DNA from 2 places in the Neptuniibacter marinus genome. Region 2 is predicted to be linked to the other one. Evidence: predicted binding sites of a transcription regulator. Region 2 holds the regulator's gene; the other holds the start of a gene.
The links. The regulator FNR, encoded in region 2, switches genes on or off when oxygen is low (the NO sensors DNR and NnrR bind a similar motif). The targets are predictions, from matches to a motif close to TTGATNTANATCAA.

Region 1 (4,359 bases), 1.5 Mb from region 2:
GAAGAAAGACACGGGTGTTAAGAAAAAAGCGCCACGTAAACCGAAACGCTAAGTTGATTAACGCATAGTAACAAATGAGTGAAATAAAATAGGGCGACGTTATTATGCATAATAGCGTCGCCCATAGCCGTGAATCGTTAGGCTAAGAGATAAGTTCTAAAACATGGGTCGCAATCATCGTTTCTTCATTAGTGGCTATAACGCGTACAGTTACAGTTGAATCATTTAAACTAATGAGATTTTCATTTTTTTGGTTAGCATCTTCGGAGTAGGTTATACCTAACCAGCGACATCGATTTAATATTCTTTGTCGAACATCGGCATCGTTTTCACCCACCCCGCCGGTAAAGACGATCTGTTCTAAGCCTTCTAGTGCGGCAGATAAACGGCCAATTTCTAAGGCGGCGCGATAGCAGAACATCTCAATAGCTTCTTCGGCTTCTGGTTGCTCTGCACGGTGAAGTTCGAGCATATCGGAGCTGATTCCTGACACACCTAACCAGCCACTTTGCTTGTAGATCAGTGTTTCTATTTCATCGGCATCCATCTGGTGTTGGCGCTGGAGGTAAAGCAGCACGCCCGGATCAATGTTACCGCAACGGCTCCCCATAGGTAGACCATCCACAGCGGTAAACCCCATAGAAGATGCCACTGAAGCGCCCTGCTTAATAGCACACATGCTTGCCCCTGCACCTAAATGACAGACAACTGTATTCAGTGATGGACTCTGGAGTTGATTAAGCTGGCGCTGAATAAATTCGTACGATAAGCCGTGAAAACCATAACGCCGAATGCCTTCGTCTGTGTATTGCCGAGGCAGGGCGTAGTTTTTTTCTAAGTTGCTTTGTTTACTATGAAACATCGTATCGAAACAGGCAACTTGCGGCAGGTTAGGGGCAAGTGATTCACAAGCTTCAATCAGGCGAAGGTTGTATGGCTGATGTAACGGCGCAAGAGGAATCAGTGCGTTTAATTGCGCTTTAATCTCGTCGCTTATTACGCAAGGCTCACTAAAATGGTCTCCGCCATGTACAACGCGATGGCCTATGGCAACTGAACTACTTTCAGGCAGATGCTGATTTAGCCAGTCTAAAATAGTTTGTAAACACGCCTGGTGGCGCTCTTCCATCGGTACTGATAGATAATCAGGCGTGCTTTGCTCAAGTATCGTGCCGCTGGCATCTTTAACTCTAAAGCGGGCTGTATTTAAAATATTACCCACTTTAAAGCAGTAAAGCAGTGTGAGCGAATTCCCTTTTAATTCAAAAAGGGCGCATTTCAAACTTGAAGAGCCGCCATTGACAGTCAGAATTGTTTTCATAGTTATGAATTCTTGTGATGAACCATATGGGATGCAAGGGCGCAAGAAGCTAAACGAGCCAATGTTTTATCTGCTCGGCTAGTCAGAATGATCGGCACTTTCGCCCCTAAAGCTATACCCGCTGATTTAGCATTGGCTAAATAAATCAATTGCTTAGCTATCATGTTGGCAGCTTCCAAGTCGGGAGCTAGAAGAATATCTGCATCGCCAGAAACTTCCGATACTATATGTTTATCAATAGCGGCTTGCCGTGAAATAGCATTATCAAAGGCTAAAGGGCCATCGAGTAAGCCCCCTGTAATCTGTCCACGGTCGGACATTTTGCACAGCGCTGCAGCATCAACGGTGCTTTGGATATTAGGTTTTACTTTTTCTACCGCTGACAAAATGGCTACTTTAGGTATATCAACACCTAAAGCATGGCAGAAATCGATAGCGTTTTGAGTGATGTCCGCTTTGCAATGGAGGTCTGGAACGATATTGATGGCAGCATCAGTAATAATCAGTGGCTTGTGGTAGTTGGGAACATCAAAGACAAAGACATGGCTTAAACGTCGTTCAGTGCGAATCCCTTTAATCTTATGTACTACGGCACGTAATAGCTCTGATGTACCTAAGTGGCCTTTCATTAAAGCTTCAGATTCACCACGCTTTACTAGCTCGCAAGCGATCTCGGCGGAGGCATGGCTATGTTCTGTGTTAATCAGCTCAAAATCATTTATGTTTAGATTCTGTTCTTCCGCAACAGCCCTGATTTTATCTTCTGGGCCAACTAATGTAGGGATAATTAAATTATGTTCCGCAGCCTCAACAGCACCGATCAGGCTGTTACTGTCAACAGGATGAGCAACAACCGTGCGAATTGGGCGTGCTTTTTCCGCTTGTTGTATAAAAAACTCTAACTGATCATGCAGTGGCGGTTTTTCTTGAATAACCATTGAGGCCTCGGGATTTTTTTATCATAAAGTAACATGCCAATACTTATTCTAAAGCGATGTATTAACAACAGAATATCTTTAGTTTATTGCTTAATTATGACGCGCTGCAACATTTTTTTCTAATGATGTATGTCATTTTAAGTTAAGAGTTTGAAGATATTAATATTTAAAACTTAGGAGGAGGTTTTATTATTACTTGGTATCTTGCCTAATACTTAATATTGGGTTGAATATTAAAATAATATGTACTTGTTTTGTAGGGCCTCTTTTGTTTAGTTTTATGGGTAGTGCTGATAAAAAAAATAGGTAACATTTAGTGTGGAAATATTTTTTATTAGGTGATGTTGATATATCTTTGTTAAGGCAAGAACTTAATGTGCGCATCTAAAGTTATGGGCTGTTAGAATAGAGTTTTCTTGTACGTTAAAATGCAAAATATGTGCGTTATAGCGAGTTGGATCAGGTTGTCAGATTGTAATAGCCGCTTTATGGGTTGAGGAAATTTCATGGGATTATTGATTGATTGGTTTTTGGATTTTTGGGATAACATGCCGGGCGGTAAAATAAGTCGCGCATTCTTTGCAGCGATTTTATTGACGATTGTTGTCTCTATACCTTTAGGTATTTATTGGAGTATTACCCCAAGTGCGTTTGATCCTATATCTGAAGCAGAGATTGACGCTGATGAGCGAGGTCTAGAGATTACTACTGGGTACACTACAGTTTTCACCCTACATCGTTTGGTTGATACATTGCTACATAAGCCGGGTGGATATATTAGTAATGATATAGCACCTCCAGGTGTGTGGTTAGATAACATTAGTAACTGGGAGTATGGCGTATTAGTGCAATCCCGCGATTTAGCTAGAGCGATGCGGAAAGATTTTAGTCGTTCTCAATCTCAATCTGTAGAATATTTAGCACTGACAGTAGCTGAACCGCAGTTCAACTTTGATGCCAATAGCTGGCTGATCCCTTCGTCTGAATCGCAATATGAAGAGGGTTTAGATGCCTTGTTAAGTTATCAACTTGCTTTGGTAAGTAAAGAGGAAACTGAAGCTCAGTTTTTTGCTCGAGCAGATAATCTTAATAACTGGTTGGGTGATGTGCAAACGCGTTTGGGAAGTTTGTCACAACGCTTGAGTGCTAGTGTAGGTCAGAAGCGTTTGAATACGGATTTAGCAGGGGATGCCGAGGCGGAACAGTCCACGGTAGTCGCGAGCGAGGCCGAAATCAAAACTGCATGGCTAGAGATCGATGATGTCTTCTTTGAGGCACGGGGATCTGCATGGGCCTTATTACATATTATGAAAGCGATCGAGCATGATTTTGGGCCGGTACTGGCAAAGAAAAATGCACGGGTAAGTTTACGTCAAATTATACGAGAGCTTGAGGCTACTCAAGATACTGTATGGAGCCCAATGATCTTAAATGGTGGGGGATTTGGTCTTTTTGCAAATCACTCATTGGTAATGGCTAATTATATTTCTCGAGCAAACGCGTCAATTATTGATTTGCGAGACCTATTGAGTAAAGGCTAATACTACTGTGCCAGCGTGTCTTGGAGCTAAAAAGAGAGCATTTATGTTCTCTTTTTTTATATTAGGTCTACACTGAGATGTATTAAAGGTAAAGGGGGGAGAGTTATGCCTCGCCGTTTTATAAGGCATGCTACAGGAATACCTATTCAACTTTCTGTACCTAATTATAGCTCAGAGAGCTTATCGAGTTACGCTCCACGCTGTGTTCAAACAAATGATATTAGTGTGGGTGGACTTTCATGTGAATCACCTGAAGCAATGAGTGCAGGGCAAGCTGTTGAGGTTGATATTTGGTTAAATGATCCTTCATTTAAAACGATTGGTCATGTTCTTTGGTGTAAAGGAGAGGGTGCTGGATATCTAGTAGGTATAGGCTTTTCTGATTTTGCTACGGCTTATTCGGTAAGAATGGTTGAGCAAGTTTGTCATATAGAGGAGTATCGCCAGAAGGTGCTTAATGAAGAGGGGCGTCAGCTGAATTCAGAGGAGGCCGCAGAGGAGTGGATAGATAAGTACGCTGCAGAGTTTCCTGCATACCCTTGTTAGATAATCAGTAAAA
Region 2 (4,359 bases):
CTGATGGGACTCTACACGATCCCTTGGCAAGGCATACTGAATTAGCCATAGAGTTAAACCAAGCTTAGTTACTAATAGATTATTTACTGTCAGTGATGGCAGCATTTGAGATAACGAGGGAAAAATTCGTGGATAGCAACCTGATAAAATGGGACTTAGATCTAATCAAGCGATATGACCTTTCGGGTCCACGCTATACATCTTACCCGACAGCCGTTCAGTTCGATCCTGAACTATCTTCCTCGGATTTGGTGACAACGGGACAAAACTCTGCCGACTTAAATGCGCCACTCTCTCTCTATGTACACATTCCATTTTGTGCGCACGTTTGCTACTACTGTGCCTGCAATAAGGTCATTACACGAAATCGTAAGAAAGCACAGCCCTATTTGGATACCCTGTATAAAGAGATGGCTCAGCTTTCCAAATGGTATAATAATGACCGTCAGGTCACTCAGCTTCACTGGGGCGGCGGTACGCCTACTTTCATTAGCCATGAGCAGATGAGAGAGTTAATGCAGCAGATGCGGGCTAATTTTAATCTACTAGATGATGACTCCGGCGATTACTCTATTGAGATAGATCCAAGAGAAGCCACTGAAGAAACAATCCAAGTATTAAGAGAGATCGGTTTTAATCGCATTAGCTTAGGCTTACAAGATATAGACCCTAAGGTGCAAGAAGCTGTTAACCGTGTGCAATCGGTTGAACAAACCTCTGCCATTTTAGAAGAAGCTCGCCGCCAAGGCTTCCGCTCACTTAACCTTGATCTTATTTATGGCCTACCCTATCAAACATTTGATGGCTTTAACGAGACATTAGATACTGTTATTGAGATGAACCCAGATCGGCTCTCTGTATTTAATTATGCTCATTTGCCCGATCGTTTTAGGCCACAGCGTCATATTGATGAATCCACTTTACCAAGTCCTGAAACAAAACTTGCGATTCTCGAATCTACCATTAGCAAACTATTAGCAGCTGGCTATGTCTATATAGGCATGGATCACTTTGCTAAACCTGATGATGAATTAGCTATTGCGCAAAACACGGGAAAACTACACAGAAATTTCCAAGGCTACACAACACATTCTGAATGTGACCTCGTTGCCATGGGTGTATCTGCCATTAGTCAAATTGGTTCTGTGTACTATCAAAACCAGCATGAGATGCAAGCTTATACAGATGCAGTAGAAAGCGAAAAGCATGCAATTAAACGCGGCGTAAGCTTAACCCCAGATGACATTATACGCCGCCATGTCATCACTCATCTTATTTGCCATTTCGAATTAGAAAAAGCACCAATAGAGCAGCGCTTCGGTATCCAATTCGATCAGTACTTTGCTGATGCCCAACAAGAGCTAAGCGCTTTTACCTCCGATGGTCTCATTCAAATGGACACAAAACGCATTACCGTATCACCCGCCGGTCGGTTACTAATTCGTAGAATATGTATGGCTTTTGATGCTTATATACCAAAAGACATTAGCTCACAGCGATTCTCACGGATTATTTAACTTCCCGTATTTACAGAAATATTACATAATCAAAATGTAGCCACTCGATTATAACGACAACAGGAATGTATTATGAGTGATAACAAGACAAACGAAGGGAAGCTGCGTAGTTTGCAGCAGGTTAGCTGTAACACTTGTAGTCTTAGCTCATTATGTCTCCCCGTTTCGCTTAATATGACAGAGATGGAACGGTTAGATAGAATTATCGATAAAAGTCGACCATTAAAAAAAGGTGATCACCTATTTAACCAAGGTTCTGAGTTCACTGACGTGTATGCGATTCGAGCAGGAACCGTCAAAACCTACACCATCACAAATGAAGGTGAGGAACAGATCACTGGGTTCTATTTTCCAGGCGAATTGGTTGGCATGAGCGGATTTGATAGCAACGAATACCCTGTCTCGGCAAAAGTACTAGAGACAACAACCGTTTGCGAAATTCCATTTGAACGCCTCGATGATCTGTCGGGGCAACTACCGGAACTACGCCGCCAACTCTTACGCACTATGAGCAAAGAGATTCGCGAAGAACAACAAATGATGCTTCTTTTATCAAAGAAAAATGCAGAAGAGCGTGTAGCAACATTTTTGGTAAAAATTTCGCAACGCTTTAAAGCTCGCGGCTATTCTGAAACTAGCTTCCGCCTGTCCATGTCGCGTAATGAGATTGGTAATTACTTAGGCTTAGCCGTCGAAACTGTCAGCCGTATTTTCACACGTTTCCAGAAAGCCAATTTACTGCGCGTTGAAGGCAAAGAAGTTCATATAGAAGATATAGAACAACTCTACAGATTATCTGGAGAGGTTATAGAAAGCGATACCGCTGAACCAGTAAGTGCGCAATGTGGTAAAAATGGTCACTGCTGAGTCATATAATATATAAAACAAAAGAGCACCGGCATATTGACTACCGGTGCTCGTCAGTCGCACAAAAAGTAGCCATCTCAATGTGTAACCCAACGGGTTCATTAGAGCTTTACCTCCCCTAAAATGCATTGAGCCAAATCAACAAGCTGTTTCCAAGGAGTTTTTAATGTCATACGACGAATGTTATGTGAAGTCAGTTATTCGAACCATCCCTGACTGGCCTGAACCTGGCGTACAGTTCCGTGACATAACCCCCCTGTTTAAAGATCCAAAAGCATTACGCATGATCTCTGACGCTTTTATTCAGCGTTATGTTGATAGTGATATTACTCATATCGCCTGCATTGATGCCAGAGGCTTTTTGATCGGCTCTATTATCTCCTACCATCTAAATATTCCCTTAGTTCTCGTCCGTAAAAAAGGGAAGCTTCCAGGCCAAACAATCGAACAAGAATATAAGCTGGAATATGGCACAGCGACAGTTGAAATGCAGGTTGATGCAGTTACTTCTGGAGACAAAGTTTTAGTTTTTGACGATTTAATCGCTACAGGCGGAACAATACTTGCGGCCTGCAGCATTATCAAAAAATTGGGAGCATCAGTATCAGAAGCCGCTGCACTTATTGACCTACCCGACCTTCAAGGTTCCAGTAAAATCCAAGATGCCGGCGTCCCAGTACATACGCTTCTAGCCTACGAAGGCCTTTAAACACTACAAGTGACCTCTAATAGAACACTGAAACGGCTTGCATATTTCTTTTAAGAATATCATTATAACTTAATTGATGAACAAGCTGTTTAGGTATTTCTATGCTCCGTATTATTATCGCCCTATTCCTTGCTAGCAGCCTTCTTAACTCCAGCAACCTATATGCAGAAGAGATCACACTAAAATATAAGCATCTCGACTTAAATGCCAACCTGTACCTGACAGAAGAGAACGGTTTTAACAATATACTTCTCATCACCCACGGCACACTCGCCCACAATGGCATGGAGATCATTGCCACATGGCAAGAGCTACTGGCTGATGAAGGCATGAGTAGCCTAGCTATCAATTTAAGTTTAGGTCTTGATAATCGGCATGGTATGTACGACTGTAAAACGCCCCACACCCATAAGCATACCGATGCAATTCATGAAATAGCTGCTTGGGTAGACTGGCTTAAAGCACAAGGCAGCCAAGCAATAATATTAGCCGCCCACTCACGAGGAGGAAATCAAACAGCTTGGTATGCGGATACACACTCAGACCCCGCTATAAAAGGACAAATTTTAATTGCTCCGCAAACTTGGTCAGAACAAGATGAAACAGCGAGTTACACCAAACGCTACCAACACCCACTGCAAGCTCAGCTAGAAAAAGCAATGCAATTAACGCCAAATGACATGCTTATCCATACAGATTTTATCTACTGTGAAGATACACAAGTAGCAGCTGCAAGTTTTGTAAACTACTACCAAGCCAACCCTCGCTTTGATACCCCAGCGCTTTTATCTAAAACGACACTACCAACACTGGTCTTTAGTGGCAGTGAAGATACAATCGTCAACGGTCTATTTGAAAAAATGGAAGCATTAAACAACGATGTGGTACAAAATGTTCAAATTGAGGGGGCTGACCACTTCTTTCGAGACCTTTATATGGATGAAGTTACCGAACATAGTTTAGAATTCATCGAACAACTATAAACACTCAGCCGCGACCTGGAATACACGCCGAAATTTACATGTTTAGATTACTAGCAACCTTTTGTTTAATAACCAGCCAAGCTCTCTGGGCTGTAGAGATACCTAAAACAAAAGACTTACAACAAGCCTATATAGAGACGGGTAGAAATTCATCAGGCCAAGAAAAAGTTGTGATGCTCTTAGTATCGCAACCTAATTGTCACTACTGTCTTCTTATTACCGAAGAGATCATCCATCCAATGCTTTTAAGTGGACGTTATGAGAGCACTACGTTCTTTAGCGA

Region 1: ACOQOE_RS05280 (bifunctional enoyl-CoA hydratase/phosphate acetyltransferase) is a predicted target of FNR. The motif match lies at 2,382-2,395, and genes of this name have one in related genera.

What each region holds. Positions count from the first base shown of each region.
Region 1 is NZ_OZ245004.1:1,146,579-1,150,937, forward strand. Features, by position in the region: gene ACOQOE_RS05270 (DEAD/DEAH box helicase) at 1-52, shown strand, start outside; gene ACOQOE_RS05275 (acetate/propionate family kinase) at 143-1,321, opposite strand; gene ACOQOE_RS05280 (bifunctional enoyl-CoA hydratase/phosphate acetyltransferase) at 1,324-2,259, opposite strand; gene ACOQOE_RS05285 (DUF2333 family protein) at 2,766-3,800, shown strand; gene ACOQOE_RS05290 (PilZ domain-containing protein) at 3,906-4,346, shown strand.
Region 2 is NZ_OZ245004.1:2,690,871-2,695,229, forward strand. Features, by position in the region: gene ACOQOE_RS12720 (sulfite exporter TauE/SafE family protein) at 1-45, shown strand, start outside; gene hemN (oxygen-independent coproporphyrinogen III oxidase) at 129-1,517, shown strand; gene fnr (fumarate/nitrate reduction transcriptional regulator Fnr) at 1,590-2,384, shown strand; gene ACOQOE_RS12735 (adenine phosphoribosyltransferase) at 2,551-3,093, shown strand; gene ACOQOE_RS12740 (alpha/beta hydrolase) at 3,195-4,076, shown strand; gene ACOQOE_RS12745 (thioredoxin family protein) at 4,115-4,359, shown strand, end outside.